2 regions of the Geodermatophilus sp. SYSU D01176 genome follow, and region 1 is predicted to be linked to the other one. Evidence: predicted binding sites of a transcription regulator. Region 1 holds the regulator's gene; the other holds the start of a gene.

Evidence for each region. The regulator LexA, encoded in region 1, represses DNA repair genes until DNA is damaged. The targets are predictions, from matches to a motif close to TCGAACANNTGTTCGA.
Region 2: a site for LexA is predicted at 9,200-9,215, ahead of ACI78Z_RS02975 (DUF222 domain-containing protein). Genes of this name have one in related genera too.

The regions. Positions count from the first base shown of each region.
Region 1 is NZ_JBJGYN010000005.1:46,631-61,100, reverse strand. Features, by position in the region: gene ACI78Z_RS04960 (MFS transporter) at 1-1,164, opposite strand, end outside; gene ACI78Z_RS04955 (DNA alkylation repair protein) at 1,216-1,974, opposite strand; gene ACI78Z_RS04950 (antibiotic biosynthesis monooxygenase) at 2,724-3,347, shown strand; gene ACI78Z_RS04945 (vitamin B12-dependent ribonucleotide reductase) at 3,629-6,490, opposite strand; gene nrdR (transcriptional regulator NrdR) at 6,588-7,136, opposite strand; gene ACI78Z_RS04935 (hypothetical protein) at 7,528-8,196, opposite strand; gene ACI78Z_RS04930 (LysM peptidoglycan-binding domain-containing protein) at 8,322-8,942, opposite strand; gene lexA (transcriptional repressor LexA) at 9,238-10,041, shown strand; gene ACI78Z_RS04920 (hypothetical protein) at 10,120-11,112, opposite strand; gene ACI78Z_RS04915 (phosphatase PAP2 family protein) at 11,156-11,902, opposite strand; gene hflX (GTPase HflX) at 11,961-13,451, opposite strand; gene ACI78Z_RS04905 (hypothetical protein) at 13,602-13,832, shown strand; gene dapF (diaminopimelate epimerase) at 13,856-14,470, opposite strand, start outside.
Region 2 is NZ_JBJGYN010000003.1:39,985-54,454, forward strand. Features, by position in the region: gene acs (acetate--CoA ligase) at 1-767, opposite strand, end outside; gene ACI78Z_RS02915 ((2Fe-2S)-binding protein) at 973-1,680, shown strand; gene ACI78Z_RS02920 (hypothetical protein) at 1,741-2,457, opposite strand; gene ACI78Z_RS02925 (S-adenosylmethionine:tRNA ribosyltransferase-isomerase) at 2,468-3,487, opposite strand; gene ACI78Z_RS02930 (SDR family NAD(P)-dependent oxidoreductase) at 3,484-4,176, opposite strand; gene soxR (redox-sensitive transcriptional activator SoxR) at 4,225-4,695, shown strand; gene ygiD (4,5-DOPA-extradiol-dioxygenase) at 4,774-5,568, shown strand; gene ACI78Z_RS02945 (helix-turn-helix transcriptional regulator) at 6,078-6,350, opposite strand; gene ACI78Z_RS02950 (ABC transporter permease) at 6,347-7,180, opposite strand; gene ACI78Z_RS02955 (ATP-binding cassette domain-containing protein) at 7,197-7,862, opposite strand; partial or broken gene ACI78Z_RS02960 (ATP-binding cassette domain-containing protein) at 7,961-8,119, opposite strand; gene ACI78Z_RS02965 (hypothetical protein) at 8,216-8,611, shown strand; gene ACI78Z_RS02970 (hypothetical protein) at 8,563-9,051, shown strand; gene ACI78Z_RS02975 (DUF222 domain-containing protein) at 9,233-10,753, shown strand; gene cobA (uroporphyrinogen-III C-methyltransferase) at 10,800-12,059, opposite strand; gene cobT (nicotinate-nucleotide--dimethylbenzimidazole phosphoribosyltransferase) at 12,059-13,123, opposite strand; gene cobC (Rv2231c family pyridoxal phosphate-dependent protein CobC) at 13,153-14,220, opposite strand; gene ACI78Z_RS02995 (cobalamin biosynthesis protein) at 14,217-14,470, opposite strand, start outside.

The DNA.
Region 1 (14,470 bases):
GACGAACCCGGCGGCCAGCACCGCCGCGGTGACGGCGAAGGCCGCCTGGTAGGAGGCGACGTCGGTGAGCCAGCCGGCCACGAGCGGTCCGGCGATCGCGCCGAGGTCGGCCGACATCTGGAACACCGCCACCACCCGGCCGCCGCGGGCCGGGCTGACGTCGGCAACCAGCGCCGCCGGGACGCTGGCGAGGAACGAGGCGCCCAGGCCGAAGAGCGCCATCGACAGCAGGAACACCCACAGGGCCGGGGGCAGCACCAGGGCCGCTGTCGAGACCGTGGCCAGCGCGGCGCCGAGGACGAGCGCGGGACGCCGTCCCCACGTGTCGGCCAGGCGACCGGAGTGCAGCAGGCCGAGGGCCTGCGCCACCGAGCCCGCCAGCAGGCCGGCGCCGGCCCAGGCGACGGTCCGGCCCAGTTCCTCGGTGACGTACAGGGGCACCAGCGAGTTGCGCACGCCGAACAGCACCCAGCCCACACCGAGGTTGGCCACCAGCGCGGTCAGGTAGACGCGCGAGCGCAGGGCCGTCCCCAGGCCGACCGGGTCGGCGCCGAGGTCGGGACCGGTCGCCGCGGGTGCGGTGGACCGCTGCGGGCTCACCGACGGGCGCAGCAGCACCATGGCGACCGAGCCGGCGAGGACCAGGAAGGCGGCGTACAGGAAGAAGGGCAGCCGCGGGGACAGCTCGGCGAGCAGCCCGCCGGCCGCCGGGCCGGCGATCCCGCCGAGGATGAACCCGCCCTGCCACGTCGCCGCGGCGCGTCCGCGGTGCGAGGGCGGGGCGACGTGCAGCAGCAACGAGAGGGCGGCGACGGTGAACATGGCGCTGCCCACGCCTCCGGCGGCGCGGAGGACGAGGAAGAGCGGGAAGGACGTCGCCAGCCCGGCCAGCCCGGTGGTGACCGCGACGATGCCGAGGCCGGCCGACAGGACCGCGCGCTCGCCGAACCGCTCGACCAGGGAGCCGCCGCCGAAGGCGGAGACGAAGCGGAAGAACGCGAAGGCGCTGACGGCGAGCCCGACGGCCGTCGTCCCGACGCCGAAGGACCGGGCGAACAGCGGGATGGCCGGGGCGACGATGCCGAAGCCGAGCGCGACGACGAAGGCGACGACGGCGAGGATGCCGACCTCGCGGGGCAGCTCCGTCCGCCCCCGCCACAGCACGCCCCGGATGCTCGCACGGCGCCGGCCGGCCCGCGTCGAGGGGCCGGGCGGTCAGACCCGCCCGGCGAGGTAGTCGCGGCGCCGGTCCGCGGGCAGCCGTTCGACCGCGTACCGGAGCATCGTGCGCGGCATCCGGCGGTAGCGCGGCGCGAGGAAGGTCTCCACCCGGACCCGGTCCCGGTTCGCGACCTCCCGCAGCATCCAGCCCACGGCCTTCTGCACCAGGTCCGCGGGGTCGCCGAGCAGCCGGTCGGCCAGCCGCAGGGTCGCCTCGGGACGCCCCGCCCGGACGCCGGCGAACGTGGCCATCACCGCGATCCGGCGGTCCCACACCGACGCCGAGGCGGCCAACTCGTCGAGCAGTGCCCAGTCGTCGGCCCGGTCGCGGGCGAGCAGCCAGGGGCCGAGCAGGTACGGCGCCGAGGCGTCCACCAGGTCCCAGTTGTCCACCCTGTTCCGCCGGGCGAGGTAGAGCTGCACGATCCGGTCCCGCTCGTCGTCGTCCGCACGGTCGAAGCGGTGCACGAGGACGAACAGCGCGGTGAGCCGCTCCTCGTGCCACGGGCTGCCCAGCAGCTCCTCGACGTCAGCCAGGGTCGCGGCCGCGGCGTGCCGCCGGGCGATCCGCCGCTGCGGCGGCACCGCGATCCCCAGGAACCGGTCGCCCTCCCCGTAGCCGCCCGGCCGCACCTGGAAGTAGCGGGCCATGCCCGCGGCACGCTCTGCGTCGGCGAGCGCGGCCAGCTCGGTGCGGATCGCGGCGACGGATCCGACGTCGGGCCGGGTCCGTCCGCGCGGGCTGTCGGTCACGGCGCCTCCCGGGTGCCGGCGCAGCGCGGCGCCGTCGTGCTGCAGCGGAGGGTAGGGCCGCACCCGCCGGCCCGCTGCCTGCAGCGAGACGCCACCGGCTCGGGCCGCACCTGGGCGAAGCGCGGTGCGCCGGCGACCTCGGCACCAGTGCTGCCGTGGATGTGGGTGGCGCCGACCGGGCCCTCGGGGTGGAACCGGCACACCCACTCGTCGACCACTCGCCCGGCCGGGTCGGTGCGCGACGATGGCCAGCTCGAGGATGCGGTGGCTGTCGGGGACAGGCCGGTGGTCTGCGCGTCGATGACGGCGAAGCCGAGCAGCCCGGTGAGGGGAACCGCTGGCGCCGTCGGCGGCGCGGCCGGGGCCGTGGGCGGCGTCAGGAGCGCCGGTGCAGCAGGCGCAGGCTCGGGCCTGCGGAAGCCGTCGACGAACCGCGCGCCCCGGCGTGGCGGCGGGGGCCGTCTCGTCGGCCGGGCGCCTCGCCCTGCTCGCGGTCCCCGCCGCCGTGCGACTTCCTGGGGGCGAGGAGGAAATGCACCCTCACGTCCGTGCGCAGGCCGAGGCGTTGGGGGTGACCGTGTCCACCGGTCATGGAATCCATGCCGCACGTCGGCACACGCCGGGCCCACGGCGCCCGCGATCCCGGCACCTCCCCCTGGGCGGCCGAGGGGAGGACCGTGTGTCGCGCGGCGACGCCGCCGGGTGTCGCCGTGCCACGGGGGACAGCCAGCAGTCGAGAGGAGCACGGCATGTATGCCCGAACCACCACCCTCCAGGCCGACCTCCAGTCGATGGACCAGGGGATCGCGCACGTCCGTGACGAGGTCCTGCCCGCGGTACGGGAGATGGACGGCTGCGTCGGCCTGTCCATGCTCGTCGACCGTGGCAGCGGCAGGTGCATCGTCACCACGTCGTGGGAGACCGAGGAGGCGATGGCCGCGGCCCGGGAGCGGGTGCGCGACATGCGGGAGCGCGCCGCGCAGATGCTCGGGGGCAGCCAGCCGGAGGTCCGGGAGTGGGAGGTCGCCGTCCTGCACCGCGCCCACCACGTCCCGGAGGGCGCCTGCGCCCGGATCACCTGGACTCGCATCGACCCGCAGAAGGCAGAGCAGGCCCTCGACGCCTACAAGATGGCCCTGATGCCCCGGCTCGAGGACATGCCCGGATTCTGCGCCAACAGCCTGCTGATCGACCGGCGGGAAGGCCTCAGCGCCGGGGCCGTCGTCTTCGACAGCCGGGACGCGCTGGAGCGCACCCGGGACATGGGGCGGCAGATGCGCGAGGAGTTCACCCAGCGGATGGGCGCGGAGATCCTGGACGTCGGCGAGTTCGAGGTCGCCCTCGCGCACCTGCGGGTGCCCGAGACCGTCTGACGGTCTCCGGGTGCCGCATGCACGCAGGGCGCGTGCACGCGGCAGAGCGCCTACGCACGCGGTGTCTTCTGAGGCGCTCAGGTCGTCGGTCGGCGGCCCGCGGTCGCGGGGCGCGCCGGCACGGGGATCAGGGCCCTCCGTCGCCGCACGAGACGCCACCGGCCCGGCCCCCCGAGGAGGGGCCGGGCCGGTGGACGGGCCGATCCGCGGTCAGGGGTGTCCCGCTGGCCGGTCCTGGGACATCGCTGTCCGGCTCAGCGGGACTTCCCCGCCCGTTCAGGTCAGCTGCACCCGCTGGTGGAGCCGCAGCCCTCGCAGACGTAGCAGCTGCCGGCGGGGCGCATCTTCGTGCCGCAGGTCATGCACAGCGGCGCGTCGGTGGCGGTGCCGGTGACCAGCTCGAGCAGCTCGGCCGAGGAGTGGGCCTCCGTGACCGGCTTCTCCGCCTTGGGCTCCGGCTTGGTGGGCGCCTCGGTCGGGGCCGAGCTGCGCAGCGCCTCGAGGTCGACCTCCTCCTCCTCGACCACCGCGGCGGTCGACGCGGAGCTGCCGTAGCCGGACACCTGGGCGGCCCGCTCCTCGGCGCTGAAGATGCCGAGGGTCGCGCGGGTCTCCACCGGCAGGTGGTCCAGCGCCAGGCGGCGGAAGATGTAGTCCATCACCGACTGGGCGATCCGGATGTCCGGGTCGTCGGTCATGCCGGCCGGCTCGAACCGCATGTTGGTGAACTTCTGGATGTAGGTCTCCAGCGGCACACCGTGCTGCAGCGCGATCGACAGCGAGATGGAGAAGGCGTCCATCACACCGGCCAGGGTCGAGCCCTGCTTGCCCAGCTTGAGGAACACCTCGCCGAGGCTGCCGTCCTCGTACATCCCCGCGGTCATGTAGCCCTCGGCGCCGGCGACGCTGAACGACGTCGTCATGCTCTGCCGCTTCTTCGGCAGCCGGCGGCGCACCGGGTGCGACAGCGCGGTCACCGGCGCTGCGGCCTCGACCTTGGTGTCGGCCTTCTTCGCCTTGGCGTCGGACAGCGGCTGGCCGACCTTGCAGTTGTCGCGGTAGATCGCCAGCGCCTTGAGGCCGAGCTTCCAGCCCTGGAAGTAGATGTTCTCGACGTCCTCGACGGTTGCCGTCTCCGGCATGTTGACCGTCTTGCTGATGGCGCCGGAGATGAACGGCTGCACCGCGGCCATCATCCGGACGTGGCCCATCGGGGAGATGGCCCGCTCGCCCATCGCGCAGTCGAAGACCTCGTAGTGCTCCGGGCGCAGGCTCGGGGCGTCGACCACGTGGCCGTGCTCGGCGATGTACTCGACGATCGCCTCGATCTGCTCGTCCTGGTAGCCCAGGCTGCGCAGCGCCCGCGGGACCGTCTGGTTGACGATCTGCATGGACCCGCCGCCGACCAGCTTCTTGTACTTGACCAGCGAGAAGTCCGGCTCGATGCCGGTCGTGTCGCAGTCCATCATGAAGCCGATCGTGCCGGTGGGGGCCAGCACCGAGGCCTGCGCGTTGCGCCAGCCGTTGTCGGCGCCGATCTCCAGGCAGGACTGCCACTCGGCGGTCGCGGCCCTGAGCACGTCGGCGTCGTCGGCGCCGACCGGGCGGATGGCGTCGTTGGCCGCGGCGTGCTTGCGCATCACGCGGGCGTGGGCGTCGGCGTTGCGGGCGAAGCCCTCGTAGGCACCCACGATGCCGGCCAGCTCCGCCGAGCGGCGGTAGGCGGTGCCGGTCATCAGCGAGGTGATCGCCGCGGCCAGGGTCTGGCCGCCGCGCGAGTCGTACGCGTGACCGGTGGCCATGAGCAGCGCGCCGAGGTTGGCGTAGCCGATGCCCAGCTGCCGGTAGGCGCGGGTGGTCTCACCGATCGGGTCGGTCGGGAAGTCGGCGAAGCAGATCGAGATGTCCATCGCGGTGATGACCAGCTCGACGGCCTTCACGAAGGTCCGGGCGTCGAACGTGCCGTCGTCCTTGAGGAACTTCATGAGGTTCAGCGACGCCAGGTTGCACGAGCTGTTGTCCAGGCTCATGTACTCCGAGCAGGGGTTGGACGCGTTGATCCGCCCGGTCTCGGGGTTGGTGTGCCAGTCGTTGATCGTGTCGTCGTACTGGATGCCCGGGTCGGCGCACTCCCAGGCGGCCTGGGTGACCTTGCGGAAGAGGTCCCTGGCGTCGACGGTCTCGATCACCGAGCCGTCCATGCGGGCGCGCAGCCCGAAGTCCGTGCCGTCCTCCACCGCGCGCATGAACTCGTCGGAGACCCGGACGGAGTTGTTGGCGTTCTGGTACTGGACGCTGGTGATGTCCTTGCCGCCGAGGTCCATGTCGTACCCGGCGTCGCGGAGCGCGCGGATCTTGTCCTCCTCGCGCGCCTTGGTCTCGATGAACTCCTCGATGTCGGGGTGGTCGATGTCGAGGACGACCATCTTCGCGGCGCGGCGGGTGGCGCCACCGGACTTGATGGTGCCGGCGGAGGCGTCGGCGCCGCGCATGAAGCTGACCGGGCCCGAGGCGGTGCCACCGGAGGAGAGCAGCTCCTTGGAGGAGCGGATGCGGGAGAGGTTCAGGCCGGCGCCGGAGCCGCCCTTGAAGATCAGCCCCTCCTCCCGGTACCAGTTCAGGATCGAGTCCATCGTGTCGTCGACGGCGAGGATGAAGCAGGCGCTGACCTGCTGCGGGGCGCTGGTGCCGACGTTGAACCAGACGGGCGAGTTGAAGCTGAAGTACTGGTGCAGCAGCATCCAGGTCAGCTCGTGCTCGAAGACCTCCGCGTCGCCCTCGCTGGCGAAGTAGCCGTGCTCGCGGCCGGCCGCCCCGTAGGTGAGCACGACCCGGTCGATCAGCTGGCGCAGGCTGGTCTCGCGCTGCGGGGTGCCGACGGCGCCGCGGAAGTACTTCGTGGTGACGATGTTGGTGGCGTTGACGCTCCACTCGGCGGGGAACTCCACGCCGCGCTGCTCGAAGTTGATCGAGCCGTCCCGCCAGTTGGTCATGACGACGTCACGACGCTCCCAGGTCACCTCGTCGTACGGGTGCACCCCGGCGGTGGTGAAGACCCGCTTGACCTTCAGGCCCTTCCCCCTGGTCGGCGCCTTCGTGGCGCGACGCGTACGGCCCGTCAAGCGATCCTCGGTCTCGGTCACGGAGCTCTCCCTGTGTTGTGGGCGTTGCGGCGGCTGGGGAAGAGCCGCCTCTCGTTCTAGCGGGTGGTGCTGACGTTCTCGGCGGCAGCGGCGGGCGTCATCGACCGGGGCTGCCGTCGGGGGCGGCCTGGCCGCGCCCCCCACCCCGCCGGCGCACCGGCGGGTCCTGCATGCCAGGCAGCGGCGGGGTGCCGGCAGCGACGTGCCGGGCCCGCAGCTCGGTGATCTCCTTCTCGAAGTCCTCGAGCGAGGTGAAGGCGCGGTAGACGCTGGCGAAGCGCAGGTAGGCGACCTCGTCCAGCTCCCGCAGCGGCCGCAGGATGGCCAGCCCCACCTCGTGGCTGGGGACCTCCGCCGCGCCCGTGGCGCGGATCGCGTCCTCGACCTGCTGGGCGAGCTTCTGCAGCTGGTCCTCGTCGACCGGCCGGCCCTGGCAGGCCCGGCGGACGCCGGCCACGACCTTGCTGCGGTTGAACGGCTCGCTCACGCCGCTGCGCTTGACGACGGCGAGGACGGCCTCCTCCACCGTGGTGAAGCGCCGGCCGCACGCGGGACACGACCGGCGGCGGCGGGTGGTCGCCCCCTCGTCGGCCTCACGCGAGTCGATGACCCGGCTGTCGGCGTTGTGGCAGAAGGGACAGCGCACGACCGGTCCCCTCCCCTCGGGTGGTGTTCCGCCACGCGTCCGCCCGGTCGTCGCGGGGGTCACCGGAGCGGCCGGCGCGACGGAGCCGGGAGGCCGACTGTGGACCCTCCTGGGGACATCCGGTGGACGTCGTGGGGAGGACCTGAGGATCGGCCTGTGGACGGACTTACAGCGGTGCAACTACTAGATGTAGGGGAACCCTAGGTCCGGCTCCACTAGATCTGCAAGCCGGAACGCGAGGCGCGCCGTCCGTCGAGACGACTTCGTGACCACCGGCGCACAGCTGTCACACCCGCCCCGGCGACACGCCGCCGGCGGACGGTCACCGGTCGCGCGGTGGGGTGGCGGGGTGTAGTGCGGGGCGCCGCCGGAGGGGCGGAAGGGGGGCGCGTCAGCCGCGGACGGCCTCGTCGGGGCGCGCCAGCCGCGGGCGGGGCACGCGGTCACCGAGACGCAGTGGCCGGGTCAGGCAGTCGGCCTCGGTGGCGCGCGGCATGAGCACCGTCGCGTCGGCGGACACCTCGGCCCGGGCAGCCGGGCGCGGCGCCTCCTCCGGCTGCGGCAGCGCGTCGGCCGCGCGGTGGCGACCCGCCACGGCCGAGGCCCGGTGCCGGCCCGCCGTGCCGCCGTGGGCGGCGGGCATCTCCGCGGTCCCGTCCCCGCCGTGCCGGCGGCGGCGCCGCACCGCGGCCGGAGCCGACGCCGGGAGGACGCCGGCCACCCGCTGCTCGCGGGCGGCGGCCTCGCTCAGGGACACCGCCGGGACGGCCGTGGCCCCGGGGAGCAACTCCTCGCCGAGCGCGGCGAAGGGGCCCGCCCCGACGTCGGATGCCGGCGCCGGTGCGGGGTGGGGCTCCGGCAGGCGGACCTCGGCGAGGTCGGTCCAGGTCTCCCGGTCCCGCCCGTCGACGCTCACCCGCACCCACACCTCGCAGGAGCCGCCGCCGTCGTGACGCCACCCCAGGAGCGACCCCGGCCACCAGGCGCCGTCGAGGAAGACCTCGACGCTCTGCGACTGCTGGGTGAAGACGGCGGCCCGGCTGCCTGAGATCGCTGACACGGCTCCGACGGTAGATCGGCCTCCGACCACCGAGCGTCAGCGACTCGGCACGACGGGTTGACGAACATGGAGGCCTCGCCTTGTCGCTCCTCGACCCCGGCCACCCGTCCGGACCGCGCAGCCCGTCAGGGCAGGTGGAGGACCTGGCCGGGCACGACGACGGAGCCCTCGAGGTCGTTGAGCTCCTCGATGGCGTCGACCACCACCCGCACGTCCCGCTCGTCGCCGGCCACCTCGCCCGCGATCGACCACACCGTGTCGCCCGGCTCCACCACGACGCTGCTGCCGCCGGCCAGGCGCAGCCCCCCGTCGCCGCCGTCGAGGAGCGGCGGGATGAGCGAACCCAGGGCGACCGCGCCGCCCAGGGCCAGCGCGGTGACGAGCCGACGCCCCCGGCGGGTCAGCCGCACGGAGGCCGGCGCGGCGGTGCACCCACCGCGGACGGCTCCCGCCGCCGGGCCGGTCGGCACCGGCCGACCGCCGGGACGCGCCGGGTCGCGGCGCGTGCGGGTCACCTCGGCGGCGGGACCCGTGGCCCGGCGCTCCGGGGTCGCCGGACGGTCCGCCACCGGACGCAGGTGCCCGGCGACCCGTGGACCGGAGCCCGGCAGGGCGGTGCGCGCCGGCGGCCGCGCCGCGCGGGCGGGCCGGGCGGCGCGCCCCACGTCGCCCGAGGCGAGCAACGGCCGCCACGGCACCTGCACCGCCGCGTCGAACTCCAGCACGGCCTGCCGCACGCTCCCCATGACCCGTCCTCCTCGTCGTCCCGATCGGATCGAACACGCGTTCGATCGAACGTCCGTGCGATGTCTACCGCATCCCACCGACGAGGTCGACCCGACACCTCACCGAGGCGGTTCGAACACACGTTTGAACTCCCGGCCCCGAGGCGCTACCGTCCGATCAGCACCCGTCCACCGTCGCCCCGGAGGCGCCGGCGGAGCCGGGGGCCGGCAGGGGGCTCCGTCCAGGAGGCCCGGCCCGGCGCCCGGGCGGGTGTGGACACGAGGGCTGTGGCGGCACAGCCGGCGAGGAGGAGACGTGGCGGGCACGAGCGGGACGTCGGGCAGCGGCACCCGGGGCGGCGGCACCTCGTCGCGGCGGGCGTCCGGGAGCCGGACCGGCACGCCGGCGGCCGCACCGGAGCCGGCCGAGGCGGCGACGGTGCGCACCTTCCCCGACCGGGGCGAGACCGGGGACGGGCTCACCCAGCGCCAGCGGCGGGTGCTCGAGGTGATCCGGGACTCGATCGACCGCCGCGGCTACCCGCCCTCGGTGCGCGAGATCGGGGAGGCCGTCGGGCTGTCCTCGGCCTCCTCGGTGGCCCACCAGCTCAGCGTGCTGCAGAAGAAGGGCTGGCTGCGCCGCGACCCGAACCGCCCGCGCGCGCTCGACGTGCGCCTGCCCGGCGACGTTCCCGGCACCGCGGCGCCCACGGCGAGCGCACCGGCCGGCGGCGAGGAGACCCCCACCCCGACCTACGTCCCGCTCGTCGGCCGGATCGCCGCGGGTGGCCCGGTGCTGGCCGAGCAGGCGGTGGAGGACGTGTTCCCGCTCCCCCGCGAGCTGGTCGGCGAGGGCACGCTGTTCATGCTCAGGGTCACCGGCGACTCGATGGTCGAGGCAGCCATCTGCGACGGCGACTGGGTCGTCGTGCGCCAGCAGCCGACCGCCGAGAACGGCGAGATCGTCGCCGCGATGATCGACGGCGAGGCGACGGTGAAGACCTACAAGCGGCGCGACGGCCACGTCTGGCTGCTGCCGCACAACCCCGCGTACGAGCCCATCCCGGGTGACGACGCCACCGTCCTGGGCCGCGTCGTCACGGTGCTCCGCCGGGTCTGAGGAGGGACCTCCTCCCCGAGCCCTGCGCGTGCTCGGGAACGCCAGGAGGAAGCCGGAGGGCCGGTCGCCGGCGCGGCGTCAGTCGCGCCGGCGGAACAGCAGGCTGCCGAGCCAGACCAGCACGCCGGCCACCACGGCAGCGGCCAGGGCGGCCGCGACCGGGGGCGGTCCGTCGTCACCGCCGAGCAGGCCGGACAGCGATCCCTCCGCGGCTCGCGCCTCGGCGGACGGGCTCGACGGGGCCGCCGCGGCCGGCAGCGGGACCACGGTGACGTCGCTGGGCAGCCCCTCCCCCGCGACGACGAGCGCGGTGGAGTCCCCGGTGAAGCTCACCGCCTCGCCCTGGGCGGCCTCCGGCAGGGCGACCCGGCGGGGTTCGCCGGCCAGCGCTCCCGCGACGTCGGACCCGCTCAGCGGCCAGACGTAGGCGTCGGTGTAGGTGCGCAGCGCGACGTACCGCTCGTCGGGTGAGACCGCACCGCCGGTGACCATCAGCTGTCCGGCGCGGCCGACCGGCCCGCCCGGCGTCCCGGTCAGCACGAGGTCGACCCCACCCACCTCGGTGAGCCCGACGGTGCCGTCCTCCACCAGCGCCGACACCGGCCGGTACACCGCGCTGGCGCCCAGCACCTCCTTGGTGACCAGGTACGGCGTCCCGTCGGGGGCGAGCAGCAGGGCCTCGACGTCCCGCGGACCGTCCGGGTACGCCAGCCGGTAGACCGAGCTGCTCCCGTCGGCGTGCAGGGCGAGCAGGGCCACCGTCGTCCGGGTGCCGGTGTTGTCGCCGGTGTCGGCGAGCCAGACCGTCCCGTCGACGGCCAGGGCCATGTCCTCCGGGTCGTAGGGGTCCACCGGCGCGGAGTGCACCGTGACCACCGCGCAGGTCCGGTCGAGCACGTAGACGTCGAGCGAGTCGCCACCGTCGTTGTGCGCCAGCATCCGGTCGCCCACCTCGACCAGACCGGAGACCTCGGGCAGCCGGGGGTCGGTGAGCTGGCAGCGCACCACGGGCCCGGTCGGGTCGGCCGCCTGCGCGTACGCCGGCAGGGCGGCGCCGAGGACGAGCGTCACCGCGAGGCCGGTGCCCGCCGCCAGACGTCGCCCCCCGGCACCGCTACGCGGAGGACCGGCCTGCTCGGGCACCGGCCCAGCGTGACACCAGGACCGCGTCCAGCAGGTGAACCACGCCCAGCAGCAGGATGCCGACCGCCGCACCCACCACGGCGTCGGTGACCCAGTGGAAGTCCAGCGAGACCATGGCGACGCCGGTCGCCACCGGGCCGGCCACGCTGAGCACCCACGTGGTCCGCTGCACCCACGGCGCGAGCCGGTACTGCACGGCCTGCCAGCGGGCCACCCCCCACATAAGCACGGCGTTGGCCACGTGCCCGGAGGGGTAGGAGGCGCCGTCGCGGTGGAAGAACGACCCGGGGTAGGCGGGCGCGGTGCGGCCGGTGCCGTACTTGAAGGAGTAGACGACGGCGGTCAGCAGCACCAGCGCGAGCAGCACCCGCACCAGCGGGAGCACCGTGCGGGAACGCCATCCGAGGTAGCCGACCAGGCCGGCGAGCACGATGAGGATGAACCCGCGCCCGCCGAGCTGGGTCACCGCCCAGACCGGCCAGTAGGCGGCCGAGTCCTTCAGGTCCCAGGCGCTCACCACCTCGGAGACCCGCAGGTCCATCCGCTCCAGCACACCGCGGGTGAGCAGGTCGACGGTCACGGCGAGGGTCACGGCCACCGCGAGCACCAGCAGCCACCGCGGGGGGCGGCCGACGGAGACCGCCGGGGCGGCGGGTGCGGGGCCGGCGGCGTCCGGGGGGGACGCCCCGGGACGCCGCCGCACCGCGCCGCTGGTCACGTCGGCCACGGTACCGGGCCGTGACCTGCCCGTGACCTCGCTCGATGGGGTCAGCGTGTCAGGCAACCGGCGCCGCGAACTCCTCGAGCGCGGCCGCCAGTCCGCCGTCCACCCGTGCGCTGAGCCGGGTCCCGCCGGCCTCGTGGGTCTCCCGGAGCACCTCGCCGTCCCGGTGCACCCGGGCCACCAGGTCGCCCCGGTCGTAGGGGACCAGAACGTCGACCTCGACGTCGGGGTGCGGCAGCCGGGCCGCGACGATGTCGCGGAGCTGCTCGATCCCTGCTCCCGTGCGGGCCGACACCCACACCGCGCCCGGCAGCGCCCGGCGCAGGGTGAGGATGTCCTCCTCGCTCATGGCGTCGACCTTGTTGACGACGACGAGCTCGGGCACCGCCGACGCGTCGATGTCCCGGAGGACGATGTGCACGGCGTCGATCTGGCCCAGCGGGTCGGGGTCGGAGCCGTCGACGACGTGCAGCAGCAGGTCGGCGGCGGCCACCTCCTCCAGCGTGGAGCGGAAGGCGTCGACCAGCTGGTGCGGCAGGTGCCGCACGAAGCCGACGGTGTCGGTGAGCGTGTACTCGCGGCCGTCCGGGGACTGCGCCCGGCGCACCGTCGGGTCCAGGGTCGCGAACAGCGCGTTCTCGACCAGCACGCCGGCACCGGTGAGCCGGTTGAGCAGGCTGGACTTGCCGGCGTTGGTGTACCCGGCGATCGCCACGCTGGGGACGGCGTTGCGCCCGCGGGCCGACCGCTGGGTGGCCCGGGCGGTCGCCATGCCGGCGATCTCGCGACGCAGCTTGCTCACCCGCGCCCGGATCCGCCGCCGGTCGGTCTCGATCTTGGTCTCACCGGGACCGCGGGTGCCGATGCCGCCACCGCCGGCGACCCGGCCACCGGCCTGCCGGGACAGCGACTCACCCCAGCCGCGCAGCCGCGGCAGCATGTACTGCATCTGCGCCAGCTCGACCTGCGCCTTGCCCTCCCGGCTGGAGGCGTGCTGGGCGAAGATGTCGAGGATCAGCGCGGTCCGGTCGACCACCTTGACCTTGAGGATCTTCTCCAGCGCGTTGAGCTGGCCGGGGGTCAGCTCGCCGTCGCAGATCACCGTGTCGGCGCCGGCGGCCGCGACGATGTCCCGGATCTCCGCGGCCTTGCCCGACCCCACGTAGGTGCCGGCGTCGGGCTTGTCGCGCCGCTGGCTCACCGCCTCCAGGACCTGCGAGCCCGCGGTCTCGGCCAGCGCGGCCAGCTCGGCGAGCGAGCGGTCGGCGTCGGCCTGCGTCCCCTCGGTCCAGACCCCGACCAGCACCACGCGCTCCAGGCGCAGCTGCCGGTACTCGACCTCGGTGACGTCGGCGAGCTCGGTCGACAGGCCGGCGACGCGGCGCAGCGCGCCGCGGGCCTCGAGGGCGTAGGAGCCGGTGGTGTCGTCCGGCTCGTCCCACCCCTCGTCCGGGCGGGGCGCCTCCTCGGCGGGCGCGGGGGCGGCGCGGGGGGCGCGCTCCTCGGCGTCGGCGAGCACGGCGCGGTTCTGTGCGGTCGTCATCGTCTCCAGCGTGGCAGACCCCAGCACCTGGGGCATCCGAGTTGTCATCACCCGGTGCAACACCGTGACCGTCGCGGAGCATCCCGCGCGCGTGGCCGGGTCGCCACCGGGTAGGGCCGGACGACGACCGACACTCCGAGGAGGCTCGAGATGAGCGAGACGGGCAGCAGCACAGCGGGAGCGAACGAGGAGATCGACGACCCGGGCCGGGACCCCCAGGGCCTCAACCCGCCGCGGAACCCGCTGTCCGGCGGGCTGGGCAGCACGACCGGCGGACCGGACCAGGACAGCGGCCGCGGCGAGCCCGAGGGCAGCCCGGGCATCGCCGGGCAGTCGATGATGCCCGAGGCCCCGGAGGAGACCGAGAACACGAAGGACTGACGGAGGACCCCCCCTCCAGCACCTCACCCGGCCCGGAGCCACTCCGGGGTGAGCTCGCCGGCCGCGACCACGACCGCGGGGCCGGACAGCACCGTCGTCCGCTCGTCGACGGTCACCCGCAGCCGGCCGCCGGGGACGTCGACGGTGACCGTGCCCGTGGCCGCGCCCGCGGCCTCGAGCGCCGTCCAGGCCGCGGCGCAGGCCCCGGTGCCGCACGAGCGGGTCTCCCCCACCCCGCGCTCGGACACCCGCAGCCGCACGTGCCGGCCGGCCTCCAGGACGTTGACGAACTCGACGTTGACGCCGTCCGGGAACAGCTCGGGGTCGACCGCCGGCGCCGTGCTGAGGTCGAGGCCGTCGACGTCGACGTCGGTGAGGACGGCCAGGTGCGGGTTGCCCATGGACACCGCGCGGCCGGGGAACGAGGTGCCGTCGAGGTCGGCGGCGCCGGCGCCGAACGGCCGGGCCGGGCCCATGTCCACCCAGTAGCCGCCGTCGGCCGCCGCCCCGACCCGGCGGGGCCCGCCGCGGGTGCCGACCCAGATGCCGTCGGCGCAGGCGGCGCGCTCGACCAGGCCCTCGGTGACCAGCACGTGCAGGAACAACCGGATCCCGTTGCCGCACATCTCGGCGGTGGA
Region 2 (14,470 bases), on a different contig from region 1:
TAGAGCGGGTGCTCGGAGTCGAACGCCTCGGGCGTGTGCTCGGTCGACTGGCGGTCGACGACGTCGTGCCACCACAGGTCGCGGCCCTCGGTCCACTCGACGTCCTGCTCGGTGCGCCGGACGACCAGGACGTTGCGGACGCTGTCGGTCCGCCCGACCGCCTCGTCCACCGCCGGCTTGAGCGCGCTGGGCGCGCCGCGCCGGTAGCCGCCGTCGGAGGTGATCACCAGGACGGCGCCGGAGTCGGTGATCCGGCTGGCCAGCGCGTCGGAGGAGAACCCGCCGAAGACGACCATGTGGACGGCGCCGATGCGGGCGCAGGCCAGCATCGCCACGACCGCCTCGGGGATCATCGGCATGTAGATGGCGACCCGGTCGCCGGCCTGGACGCCGAGTTCGGTGAGTGCGTTGGCGGCCTTGCAGACCTCGTCCTTGAGCTGGGCGTAGGTGATGGTGCGGGTGTCGCCGGGCTCGCCCTCCCAGTGGTAGGCGACCCGCTCGCCGTGGCCGGCCTCGACGTGCCGGTCGACGCAGTTGTAGGCGACGTTGAGCTTGCCGCCGACGAACCACTTGGCGAACGGCGGGTTGCTCCAGTCGAGGACCTCGTCCCACTTCTGCGCCCAGGACAACCGCTCGGCCGCCTCGGCCCAGAAGCCCAGCCGGTCCTGCGCCGCCCGCTCGTAGACGTCGGGGCCCACGTTCGCCTGTGCCGCAAGCTCCTCCGGCACCGGGAACCGGCGGCCCTCCAGCTCGGTCGACTCGCTCATGCGATTCCTCCTGCTCCGCGGCGTCGGCGTCGACGCCTGCCCTGTGTCCTGTGCCGTGGATGCGTCCCGCTGCGGAACGGCACCGGCCGATACAGCGTGCTCCCCATCACACCGTATTGCCCACCACGCTCGGCGTCTGCCCGGCGCAACACCGACGCAGCGGGGCGCGCGGTCCGCCCCGTGCCGGCACCGCCAGACTGGCCCGGTGACGGCAGGTGTGCAGGTGGCGGTGGCGGCGAGGGTGCCGGGTGCGGCGGCGCTGGGGCTGGTGGCACCCCCGTCGGCGGCCACCGTGCCGGCCGCGGTCTTCGTGGACGCCGACTGGACCGCGGAGCGGCTGGCCGCGCTCGGGGCGCGGTACGCCTCGGAGGACCGGCGGGCGCTCGCCACCGTGTGGTGGTACTCGGCGTCCTCCGTGCTGCTCACGCCGGTGCTGGCCGGGCTCGCCACCGGGCTGCCACTGTCGGCGCGGCTGGCCGACACCTCCGTGGCGTTCCTGGCCGGTGGGGTCCCCGTCGCCGCCACGTCGTCGGCACCCGGCCGGGACGCCGCCGGTGAGCTGCGGGAGACCCTCGCCGCCGTGGTGGAGGTCGTGGCCGCGGCCGGCGGGGTGCGTCCGCGGCCGCTGTGGGCGATCGCCGCGGACTCGCTGGCCAACCGGCTGCTCGCTCTCGGCCGCGCGCTGGGGGAGGAACGGCGGGTCACCGCGCTGGCCGCGCCGCTGGCAGCCGCCGTCGGGCCGCCGCTGCCGGTGCCCCGCTACGTCGACGTCGCCGGGGTCCGGTTCACCCGGCGGGTGTCGTGCTGCCTGCTCTACCGGCTGCCGCCCGAGCCGCTGTGCACCTCCTGCCCGCGCCGACCGGCCGCGGAGCGGGCGGTCCTGCTCGAGGACACCGCCGCACGGATGCGCTAGCCCCCAGTCGCTCGTCGATCGCCTGCCCAGGTCGTCGACCCCCTCGCCGGCCCGGGGTCGTCACCGGCGCGCCGGGCCGCCACCGCAGTGCGGGGCCGGACCGGCCGCTGCGCGGCGGCCGAGCACGACCGCGTAGGTGAACTCCCGCCCGTCGCGGGCCACCGGGAGCAGCAGCTCCTCGACGTCCGCCGTGGTGGGCAGCCGGGCGAGCTCCTCCCGCAGCCACGGGGCCGGGGAGCTCGACCAGATCGCCAGGATCCCGGAGGGGCGCAGCGCCGCCACGGCGCCGGCCAGCCCGGCCGGTCGGTAGAGCGCGTCGTTCGACCGGTGGACGAGGAAGCCCGGGCCGTTGTCGACGTCGAGCAGGACGGCGTCCCACCAGCCGCCGTGCTCGGCCAGGACGCCGGCGACGTCCCCGGCGCGCAGCCGCAGCCGGGGGTCGCCGGGCGGGAGCGCCGGGAGCCTGCCCTCCTCGGCCCACCGCACCACGGGCGCGTGCAGCTCGGCCACCTCGACGGTCCCGACCCGCGGCTCGGCCAGCGCGGCGGCCGCCGTCCAGCCCAGGCCGAGCCCGCCGACGAGCACGCGCAGGTCGCGGCCCGGGAGACGGCGCAGCGCCTCGGTGGCCAGGGCGCGCTCGGTGGTGGTGTCGACGTCGTCCATCGCGAAGACGCCGTCGACGACCAGCTCGAGGTGCGTGCCGCCGTCGCCGGTGGTCCGCCGGCGGAGGGCCACCTCGCCGTGCGGTCCCCCCGCCCGGGCGAGCGTCTCGATCACCGGCACCCCCTCACGGCAGGAACAGCATGGTGTCGCCGAACTCGTGCCACAGGTAGCCGCCGGCGGCGGCCCGGGCGTACGCCTCGTCCACCAGCTCCCGTCCCGCGACCGCCTCCAGCAGCAGCAGGTGGCTGGCGTCGGGCGCGTGCAGCCCGGTGAGCAGGCCGGTGACCGCGCGAGCGGGGCGGTCGGGCCCGAGCACGAGGTCGGTCCAGCCGGCCGCGGCGCGGGTGACGCCGTCCTCGCCGGTCGCCGTCTCCAGCGCGCGGGTGACCGTCGTCCCGACGGCGACGACGCGGCTCCCGGCCTCCCGGGTGGCGTTCACCAGCCGGGCGGTGACCGCGGGCACCCGGTAGCGCTCGGGCGCCGGCGGCTCGTGCAGCTCGGGGCTGGAGACGCCGGCGTGCAGCACCACCGGGACGACGGGGACCCCGCGGGCCATCAGCCGCACCAGCGCCCGCTCGGTGAACGGCCGCCCGGCGCTGGCGTTCTCCGCGCTGCCGGGCTCGGTGGCGTAGACGTTCTGCGCGTCGGCCAGGGGGACGGGGCTGCTCAGGTAGCCGTAGCGGATCGGTGTCCCGTGCCGCCGGAGCACGTCGGCCGCGGGGACGGCCGGGTCGGGGCGGGCCCGCCACAGCCGCGAGGCCCGCGCCGGGGTGGGGTAGCCCTCGAGCAGCCGCAGCCGGACGCCGCCGGGCAGGTCGAGCGCCGTGCCCGGCTCGACGCCGCGGTCGGGGCCGTCGTTGTCCGGACGGCGCAGCTCCACCACCCAGTCGCCGTCGTCCAGGGTGGTGGAGACGTGCAGCGGGGCGCGGACGCCGTCGGCCCGCCGGACGTCGAGGCGCGCGGGCAGCGTCGCCGAGGTGTTGACGACGACGAGGTCGCCGGGCTCGAGCAGCTCGGGCAGGTCCCGGAACCCGGTCTCGGTGATCCCGTCCGGCCGGACCACCATCAGCCGGACGCCGTCGCGGGCCAGGCCGCGGTGCTCCGGCGGCGCGGCGGCCTGCGCGCCCATGGTGAAGGCGGTCATCGGACGGCCTCGGCGGCCAGGTCGGCGGCCCGGTAGCGGCCGCTGGGCAGCTCGCCGTCGGCCAGTCGCAGCAGCGCCGGGACGACGGTCGAGGGCTCCGGCAGCCCCGTCGCGTCGGGGTCGGCCGCGCGGTGCATGTCGGTGGCCATGTCGCCCGGGTCGACGGCGTACACCCGGAGGGCGGGGTGCTCGACGGCGAGGACGGCGGTCAGCCGGTCGAGCGCGGCCTTGCTGGCGCCGTAGCCGCCCCACCGCTCGTAGGCCTCGACAGCCGCGTCGCTGCTGACGTCGAGCACCACCCCGGCGGCCCGTTCCAGCGCCGGCAGCACGGCCTGGACCAGGGCGAGCGGGGCGACGGTGTTGACCGCCAGGACCCGCTCGAGGGCGGCGGGCGGCAGGTCGGCCAGCCGGGGCAGCGGGGTGGGACCGAGCTCGCTGGCGTTGTTGACCAGCAGGTCCAGCCGCTCGCCGACGGCAGTGGCGAGGGCGGCGCGGTGGGCGGGGTCGGCGACGTCGCCGGGGACGGCGGTGACCAGGTCGGGCCGGGGGAGCGCGGCGACGGCGGCCGCCAGCCGGCCGGGGTCGCGGCCGTCGACGACGAGTCGCCAGCCACGGCGGCTCAGGGACTCGGCGAGGGCGGCGCCGAGGCCGCGCGAGGCTCCGGTGACCAGTGCGGTGGGGGATGTCATGGCGCTACCGTCGGACCTGAAGTCGACTTGAGGTCAAGGGGTGGGCGCGTGGACGGGCTGCTGACCATCGGGCAGGTGGCCGAGCGGTCGGGCATCGCGGTCTCCGCACTGCGCTACTACGAGGCGCAGGGGTTGGTCACGGCGTCCCGGACGCCGGGCGGCGCACGGCGCTTCCCGCGCAGCGTGCTGCGCCGGCTGGCGTTCGTCCGCGCCGCGCAGAACGTCGGGCTGACGCTGCCGGAGATCCGCGACGCGCTGGCCACGCTTCCCGACGGGCGGACGCCGTCGGCCCGTGACTGGGCCCGGCTCTCGGAGTCCTGGCGGGACCGGCTCGACGAGCAGATCGCGGCGCTGGTGCAGCTGCGGGACGGGCTGACGTCCTGCATCGGCTGCGGCTGCCTGTCGCTCACGCGGTGCGCCCTCTACAACCCCGGCGACGTCGCGGCGGCGGAGGGGCCGGGGGCGCGCCGGCTGTCCCCGGCGCTGCGACGGGTGCCGCCGGTCTCCAACGCGGGGTGACCACTGCGACGGACGTGAGGTGACCGTGCCGGGGTCGCAGGCCCCGCGGGTGCGGGAGATGATCGCGGCGTGACCGTGATGCCGGCTGCGTTCCTCGGCCACGGCAACCCGATGAACGCCCTCGAGGACAACCGCTACACCCGTGCCTGGCGAGCGTTCGGCCGGGCGGTGCCGCGCCCTCGGGCGATCCTCGTGGTCTCCGCGCACTGGTACGTGCACGCCACCGCGATGACCGCGATGGCGCGGCCGCGCACCATCCACGACTTCTTCGGCTTCCCGCGCGAGCTGTACGACGTCCGCTACGACGCGCCCGGGCTGCCGGAGCTGCACGAGGAGGTCGCCGACGTCGTCCACCCGACGTGGGTCGGCGCCGACCTCGACAGCTGGGGGATCGACCACGGCGCGTGGTCGGTGCTGCGGCACGTCTTCCCGGACGCCGACGTGCCGGTCGTGCAGCTGTCGGTCAACGCGCTCCAGCCGGCCGCGCACCACCTCGAGCTCGGGGCCGCGCTGGCCCCGCTGCGGGAGGACGGCGTGCTGGTGATCGGCAGCGGCAACGTCGTCCACAACCTGTCCGCGGTGAGCCGGGCGATGCCCGACGCCGGGTTCGACTGGGCCCACCGGTTCGACGACCGGGTCCGCGAGCTGATGCTCGACCGGCCGACCGAGGTGGTGGCCCTCGACCGGCACCCGGACGCCGGCCTCGCCGTCCCCACGCCCGACCACTTCCTGCCGCTGCTCTACGTGGCCGGCATGGCAGGGGCGACCGGCACGACCGCGGAGGTGCTGGTCGACGGGTTCACCCACGGGTCGCTCTCGATGGCGTCCTACACCGTCGGCATGGCGCCGCTCCGGGTCGACGACGACACCTGAGGCACCCCGGATCCGTCCGGGACCGGTCCGTCACCCTCCGGCGACCTCCTCGTCGTCACCGGGTGTCGTGCCGAGCACGCCCACGGGGAGCCCGTCCGTGTCCACGCGACGTACGTGCATCCGCAGACCCCGTCTCGGCCGGGCCCCGCTGACCGGTGGGGCGGGCCTGGCCCACTCCCGGATGCGCATCCGTGTGGCACGCGGCGAGGGCTGACCGGCGCCCGCTGGGCGTCTTCCTCGCCGTCCTGCTCGTCGGCGTGGGTCTGGTGGTCCGGGCCTCCGCCGGGCCGGGAGCGGCGGCGGTGGCGCCGGCGGGCACGGGCCGGTCGCCGGCGACGTCGTCCCCCGGCCCGAGGCGGCTCCGGCACCGCAGGCCGTGCCGGCCGACGCGCTCGACGGCCACCCCGCGGACGCCGACGTCGCGCCGGTGACTGCGGCAGTGACGTCGACGAGGACGCCGGCGCCAGCGAGGACAACACCGTCGTCTTCGCCTCGGTCGTCGACGCGGTCTAGCTCGCCGCCGCGGGGCGCTCCGGGGTCCCGGCGTCGCTGATCCGCGGGAACGGCCGTGTGGAGAAGACCACCTCCACCGGCAGGCCGAAGAACTCGGCGATCCGCAGCGCCAGGTGCAGGCTGGGGTTGTACTCGCCGCGCTCCAGGTAGCCGACCGTCTGGTAGTGCACGCCCAGGGCGTCGGCCAGTTCCCGCCGGGTGACGCCCTGCTCGGCGCGCAGCAGCGCGATCCGGTTGTAGACGGCGTCCCCGGGCTTGTCGGCGCTCACCGCACCCACTGCAGCGCGGCGTCGCGGGCCGCGGCGACCTGGGAGCCGGACTGCCGGCGTGCCATCCGCCGGAGCACCACGGGCGTGACCAGCAGACCGGCGACCGCCCAGGCGGTGAGCACGAGGGCCACCTGCCCGGTCCGCCACGAGCCGCCGAGCTCGAGGGAGGCGGCGGCCTCGGGGAGGAACGCCGAGCGCATGCCCAGGCCGATCCAGTACGTCGGGAACACCTGCGCCACCGTCTGCACCCAGCCCCACAGCGCCTGGACCGGGACGAAGATCCCCGAGATCCCCGTGATGACGAGGACGGGGAGCATCCCCCAGGTGCCGACCTTCTGGGTGTTCGGCACCGCCGAGCCCAGGACCACCCCGATCGGCAGCATGGCCGCCATGCCGAGGAGCAGCACCCACGCGACGGTGAGCCAGCCGCCGGCTCCGGAGGGGATCACGTCGTCGAACAGCAGCGCGCTCGGCACCAGGATCACGAGGAACTGGGGGAGGGCGCTCAGCGAGTGGAAGACGAGCTGCCCGGTGACGTAGCCCTCCATGCCGTGCGGCAGGGCCTTGTGCCGGAGGAGCGTGCCGTCCTCCCGCTCCATGGCGAGGGCGAACGCCGGCCCGATGACCACGCCGAACGCGACCAGGGCGGCGAGGATGCTCGGCAGCGCGACGGTCGGGTAGAGCAGCGTCGTCCCCTCGACCGCGTCGCCGCGGTTGAACCACAGGAAGGTCAGGGTGGCGAGCCCCGTGAACAGGTAGAAGCCCTGGTCCTGGGGGCTGCGCACGCTGTTGAGGAACTCCGTCCAGCCCCGGCGGACCCCGAGCCGCACGGCGTGCGGGTGGTGCTCACCGGGTCACCTCCTCCAGCTGGTCGCCGACACCGGCCTCGTGCCGGGCGACCATGGCGATGTAGGTGTCCTCCAGGCTGGCCCGGCGGACCTCCAGGTCGGCGACCTCCTGCCCGTGCTGCGCGAACAGGTGCCGCACGAACGGCGTGGGGTCGTCGGTCGCGTGCACGAACCGCTCCCCGTGCAGCGTCCAGCGCACCTCGCTGGTGCCGGCCACCTGGCGGGTGAGGGCCTCGGCGCTGCCGTCAGCGACGATCCGGCCGCCGGCGAGGACGAGGATCCGGTCGGCCAGCCGCTCGGCCTCGGCCAGGTCGTGCGTGGTGAGCAGGATGCTGGTGCCCTCCAGGTCGGACAGCCGGTGCACCAGGTCGTGGAAGTCTCGGCGGGCCTGCGGGTCGAACCCGACGGTCGGCTCGTCGAGGAAGAGCAGCTCCGGGCGGCCGACGATCCCGACCGCCACATCGAGCCGCCGGCGCCGTCCGCCGGAGAGGGTGGCGATCTTGCGGTCGGCGTCGTCGGTCAGGCCCACGGTGTCGAGCAGCCAGTCGACGTCGTACGGGCGGGGCCGCTCCGGCGTGGAGTAGGGGCGGTAGAACCCGCCCAGCTGGGTGAGCAGCCGGCGCGGCGTCCAGCGGGCGTGGTCGCGCCAGGACTGCAGCACCACGCCCACCCGCGCCCGCCACGCGTCGTCGGCCCGGGCGGGGCGGTGCCGAGCACCTCGACGTCACCTGCAGATGGCAACCGGAAGCCCTCGAGGACCTCGATCGTGGTCGTCTTCCCGGCGCCGTTCGGCCCCAGCAGGCAGACCACCTCTCCGGGGTGGACGTCGAGGTCGACGCCGGCGAGCACCTCGTGCGTGCCGTAGCTCATCCGCAGGCCGCGCACCCGGACGACCGTCTGGTCGGACACCTCTCGCGTCATCGCCGCTCCTGGAGGGCTTGTGGGCTGGAGTGATAGTAGAAGTACTACATCGGCAGTACAACTACTCAGCCGCTCTCTCGGACGACGGGGGTCGGGATGGCTGCACGCACGGTGCTCCTGGCGACGGCCCGCTGGTTGGCCGTGCTCGTCCCGCTGGTCGACGCCGGCCTCGTCCTCACCGGGGGGCTCGACCTGCGGACCGGCGTCGTCGTCGCGCTGGTCCTCGAGGCGCTGCTGGCCGTCGTCCTGGTCCTCGAGGCCGCGGCCTTCCGCCGGGCGTACCGCTCCGCGCGGCGGGAGGGAGCGGCCAGGCGGGCCGCGGTCGTCGCCGGTGCCGAGGCGGTCTGGCCCCCGGTGGTCCTGCGGGCGGCGCGTGCGGAGGCGGGGTCCTCCGGGCGCTGTGGTGGGCGGTGTGGCGCCGCTCCGCCGTCGGACCGGACGACGTGCCGCTGCCCTACGCCGGCCGCATCCGCCTGGTGCTCGGCGCGCTGACCGTCCTCGGCGCACTCGAGACGGTGGTCGTCCACGTGCTGCTGCCATGGGAGACCGCGCGGTGGGTGCTGCTCGCCGTGTCGCTGTACGCGCTGGTCTGGGTGCTCGGCTCGGGGCTGTCGCTGCTCCAGCACCCGCACCTGATCCGCGACGACGCGCTCGTGCTGCGGTTCGGGCACCTTCACGCGATCGCCGTCCCGCTGGCGGGGCTGGTCGCGGTCCGGCGCAGCGTCGAGGCCGAGCACGAGCGGGTCCTGGTCCGCGAGGAGGACCGGCTGGTGCTGTCGGTCATGGGGGACACTGACGTGGAACTGCCCTTCGACCCGCCGGTGCACGTGGCCGGACAGGATGAGCCGGTGGGTCGCGTCGCCTTCTGGGCCGACGACCCGCACGCCGTGGTCCGGCTGCTGCGGCACCGCGCCGTCCCCGCCGGCCGCTGACGTTCCCGCGGAAACGCCGCGGGGGCCTCGGGTGCGACGCCACGACGATCTGCCGGCGGTGGCGCGTTCCCGCGGGAACGTCGACTCCGCGAGTCGTTTCCACAGCGGCTTGCTGGCCTGCGGGGATGTCACATCGGACCACTAGCCTCCGAACAGACGTTCGAGGAGGAGGGGGTGTCCGGTGTCGGGAGAGTGCGAGAGCGGTGAGCTGCCGCTGGCGGAGCTGGCGCGGCGGATCACCAGCGGAGCGGTCCGGCTGGCCGCGGCGACGGCGGCGTGGCTGACGCTGGTGGCCGAGTTCGACCGCCGCGAGGGCTGGGGCGCGGTCGGCATCCGCTCGTGCGCGCACTGGCTGGCGTGGCAGTGCGGGCTGTCGCCCGGCGCGGCCCGCGAGCACGTGCGGGTGGCCCGCGCCCTGACCGCGCTGCCGACGATGGCGGCGGCCTTCGCCGCTGGGCGGCTGTCCTACGCCAAGGTCCGCGCGCTGACCCGGGTGGCCGAGCCGGACACCGAGCCCGCGCTGCTGGAGCTGGCGCACGAACTCACCGCGTCGCAGCTGGAGCGGGTGGTCCGCGAGTGGCGCCGGTCGGACCGCGTCGACGCCGACCGGGTCGCGGCCAAGCAGCGCTTCGACTCCTGGTGGGACGACGACGGGGTGCTGCACGTGCACCTGTGCCTGGCGCCCGAGGACGGGGGGGAGTTCATCGCCGGGGTGGATTCGCTGGCCGAACGCTCCGCACGCCGCGAGCGGGCCGCGGCGAAGCGAGCCGGCGCCGACCGGGGCGCCGAGCCGGAGGAGGACGACCAGCCCGCCCGGGCGCGGGACCGGAGCACGGCTCGGCGCTGCGCGGCGGTCGCCCAACTGGCCGCGGCCGCGGCCGACGCCGACCGGCGGGCCGGGGACCCACCGCGCCGCGAGGTGGTCGTGCACGCCGACGCGGCGGTGATCGCCGACGACGCCGCGGCGGGCCGCGCCCACCTGGAGGGCGGGCCGGCGCTGCACCCCGCGCAGCTCCGTCGGATGCTCTGCGAGGCCACGGTGGTGACCATGCTCGAGCGCGGCCGGGAGCCACTCGCCGCCGGCCGCGCGCGGCGCTTCGCCACCAGGGCGCAACGCCGGGCGCTGTACCGCCGCGACGGCGGCTGCGCCCGCCCCGGCTGCGCGGAGACCCGCATCGAGCGGCTGCACGCCCACCACCTGCGGCACTGGCTGCACGGCGGAGCGACCGACGTGGTGAACATGGTCCTGCTGTGCGACGCCGACCACGGCCTGGTCCACGACCTGGAGCTGGTCATGTCCCGCCGTGCGGGCCGGCTCGTCGTCACCACCCCCGACGGCCGCCGGGTGTGGGGTGCCGCCGATGCCGTCTTCCGCGACGGCGTGCCCGGGCTGACCGGCGGCACGGACGACGGTCAGGTCGCCGGCGTCCCGCCCCTGCACACCGCCGTGGGACGCCGACCGGCCCAGGCTCCGGCACCGACCACGGCACCGGCGGTGGCCCCTCCGACGGAGGAGGCCGCGTCGATCACCCGGCTGCTATTCCCCGACCGGGAGCCGGACCTGCCCGACGCCCCGCACGTCATCGGCGAGCCGATGGACCTGGCCTACGTCGTCGGCGTCCTGCTGGGCAACCGCGACCTCGAACGCCGCCTCGCCGCCGAGAACGGAGGAGACACCGCGAGACTGGCCGCCGTGGCCTGACCCGGCGTTCCCGCGGGAACGCCGGGCCGGTCCGGGGCTCCGGGTGTCAGCGCGGCTGGAGGAGGTCCGTGGCGAGCCGCACGACCTCGCCGACGACCCAGACGGCGGGCGGACGGATGTCCTCGTCGGCCAGGGTCTGCGCCAGGCCGGCCAGGGTGGTGCGCACCGTGCGCTGCGTCGGCGTCGACCCGTCGGCCACGACGGCGACCGGCGTCTCGGGAGCCCGCCCGTGCTCGAGCAGCGCCGCGGCGATCGCCGGCGCGGTGTCCACGCCCATGAGCACGACGACCGTGCCGCGCAGATGGCCCAGCGCCGCCCAGTCGACCAGTGACTGCGGGTGGCCCGGCGGCACGTGCCCGGAGACGACGACGAACTCGTGGGTCAGCCCGCGGTGGGTGACCGGTATGCCCGCGAGCCCCGGGACGCCGATCGCGCTGGTCACCCCGGGCACCACCTCCACCGGGACGCCGGCCGCGACGCAGGCCTCGAGTTCCTCCATGCCGCGGCCGAAGACGAACGGGTCGCCCCCCTTGAGCCGCACCACCCGCCGCCCGGCCCGCGCGTGCTCGACCAGCAGCGCGTTGATCTGCTCCTGCGCCATGGAGCGGCCGCGGGGCAGCTTGGAGGCGTCGATGACCTCCACCTCCGCGGGCAGCGAGGCCAGCAGCGACTGCGGCGCGAGGTGGTCGGCGAGGACGACGTCGGCCTGCGACACCGCCTGCTGGCCGCGCACGGTGATCAGGCCCGGGTCGCCGGGACCGCCGCCGACGAGCACGACCGAGCCGGACCGCCCGCCGGGGGCCTCCCGGCCCGCGTGGTCGCGGATGGTGCCGTCGGCCAGACCGGCCAGCACGGCGTCCCGGACGGCGACCGCACGCTGCGGGTCACCGCCGCCGTGCACGCCGACGACCAGGTCGCCCTGCCGGCCGACGGCGGGGGTCCAGACGCTGGACGCCGACCGGTCGTCGGCGCGGGCGCAGAACACCCGGAGCCGTTCGGCCTCCTCGGCGACCGCCGCGTTGACCTCGGGGTCGTCGGTCGCGGCCACCGCGTACCAGGCGTCGTCCAGGTCGCCCGGCTCGTACCGGCGGCGCACCCAGGTGACCTCGCCCGGGCCGACCAGGGCCTCCAGCGCCGGGGTGACCTCGGGGCTGACCACGGTCACCCGGGCGCGGGCCTCGAGCAGGCCGGCCACGCGCCGGTGCGCCACCTGGCCGCCGCCCACGACGACGACGCTCCGGTCCAGCAGCCGCAGCCCGACCGGGTAGACGACCCCGCTCGCGGGATCGACGGGAGTCGCGCTCATCAGGCCTTCTCGGTCACACCGGCGGAGTCGAAGGTGGCCACCTCGCGCAGTGCCCGCGCCGCGCTGGCCACCAGCGGCAGCGCGAGCAGCGCGCCGGTGCCCTCGCCCAGGCGCAGGTCCAGGCCCAGCAGCGGGCGCAGGCGCAAGTGCCGCAGCGCGAGGGCGTGTCCCGGCTCGGCGGAGGTGTGGCCGGCCAGCGCGTGCTCCAGCGCCGCCGGGCACAGCGCGGCCGCGACCAGCGCCGCGGACCCGGCGATCACGCCGTCCAGCAGCACCGGGACGCGCGCCGCCGCGGCGCCCAGCACGAACCCGGCGAGCGCGGCGTGCTCCAGGCCGCCGACCTCGGCGAGGGCGGTCAGCGCCGCCTCCGGGGTCGTCGGCCGCTCCGGCACGCGGGCGGCCGCGCGGGCGACCACCTCGACCTTCCGGGCGAGCGTCGGGTCGTCCACCCCGGTGCCCCGGCCGGTCGCGGCGGCGGGCGTCGCGCCGGTGAACGCGCAGACCAGCGCCGCCGACGCCGTCGTGTTGGTGATGCCCATGTCGCCGGTGACCAGGCAGCCGTGGTCCGCGGCCAGCTCGGTGGCGACCTCGATGCCGACCTCGACCGCCCGCCGCGCCTCCTCGACGGTCATGGCCGGGCCGACGGCGAGGTCGGCGGTGCCGGACCGCACCTTGCGGGACAGCAGCGCCGGGCTCGGCTCGACGGCGTACGGCGTCGCCACCCCGACGTCCACCACGACGACGTCCGCGCCCAGCTGCGCGGCGAAGGCGTTGACCACCGCACCGCCGCGGGCGAAGTTGGCCACCATCTGCGCGGTGACCTCCTGCGGCCAGGGCGTGACGCCCTGCGCGTGCACCCCGTGGTCGCCGGCGAAGACCGCGACGGCGGCGGGCGTGGGCAGCGGGGGCGGGCAGGTGCCGGTGGTGCCGGCCAGCTGCGCGGCGACGTCCTCCAGCACGCCCAGCGAGCCCGGCGGCTTGGTCATCCGGTCCAGGCGGTCGCGGGCGGCCCGCTCGGCCGCGGCGTCCCGGGGCGCGACCGCGGCGATGGTCTCGCCCAGCAAGGTGCCCGGGAAAGGCGTCGGGTCGGTGCTCAGCGGATCTCCTCGGGGATGCGGGGCAGGTCCCGGAACGCCGGTGTCCCGGGGTCCAGCATGGCAGCGAGGTCTGCGGCGAAGGCCACCGAGGTGGCGGGATCGCGGACGGCGACCCTCAGGTGGTCGGTCGAGAGGCCGGGGAAGGTGTCGCCGCGGCGCACCGCCCAGCCGCGCTCCCGCAGGGCGGCGCGCACCCGCGCACCGTCGGGCGCCCGGAGCAGCACGAACGACGACCGGGGCGTCCCGAGCACCGCCACGCCGGGTGGCAGCGCGGCCAGCAGCGCCTCCCGGTGCCCGGCGAGCTCGTGCGCCGCGGCCTCGGCCTCCGCCCACGCCGCCGGCGTGGTGCAGGCGACGAGCGCGGCCAGCGCGGGCGTGGAGACCGGCCAGTGCGGCTGCTGGGCGGCCAGCGCGGCGACCAGCTCCGGCGGGCCGAGCGCGTAGCCCACCCGCAGCCCCGCCAGCCCCCAGGTCTTGGTCAGGCTGCGCACCACGAGCACCCCCGGCAGGCCCCGCCGCCCGGCCAGGGACTCCGGCTCGCCGGGGACCGTGTCGGCGAACGCCTCGTCGACCACCAGCACCCGCCCGGGCCTCGCGAGCGCGGCCACGGCGGCGCGCGGGTGCAGCACCGACGTCGGGTTGGTCGGGTTGCCGAGCACCACCAGGTCGGCGTCCTCCGGCACGTCCCGCAGCAGGTATCCGGGCGGTTCGAGCAGCAGCCGCTCGACCGGGTGCCCCGCGGCGCGCAGCACGGCCTCCGGCTCGGTGAACGACGGGTGGACGACGACCGCGCGGCGCGGCCGCACCGCCCGCGCCACCAGCGTGAACGTCTCCGCGGCGCCCGCGGTCAGCAGCACCTCCTCGACCGGGCGGCCGTGCGCGGCGGCGACCGCGGCGCGCGCCGGACCCGCGTCGGGGTAGGCTGCGGCGTCGTCCAGCGCCTCGTGCAGGACGGCGCGCAGCCACGGCGGCGGCGTCCCGGCGCGCACGTTGACCGCCAGGTCGACCAGGCCGGGCGCGAGGTCGGCGTCCCCGTGGTGGTCCAGGTCGTGGTCGAGGGTCACGAGGCCACCGCCACGGTCACGCGGCCGACCACCGTGCGGCCCACCCGCAGCGTTCCGCCGTCCAGCAGCGCCGCGGCCTCGGCCACCGACGGCGTCCCGACGGCGGCGGCCACCCGCGCCGACGGCGCCCGCACCGGGACGGTGGCCAGCACGGCGGCGGGGTGCCCGGTCAGCGGCCAGCCCCGGGCGAGCGCGGCGTCCGCCAGGCCCGGCTCGGCGGCACGGGTGTCCAGGGTGGCCAGCCGCACGC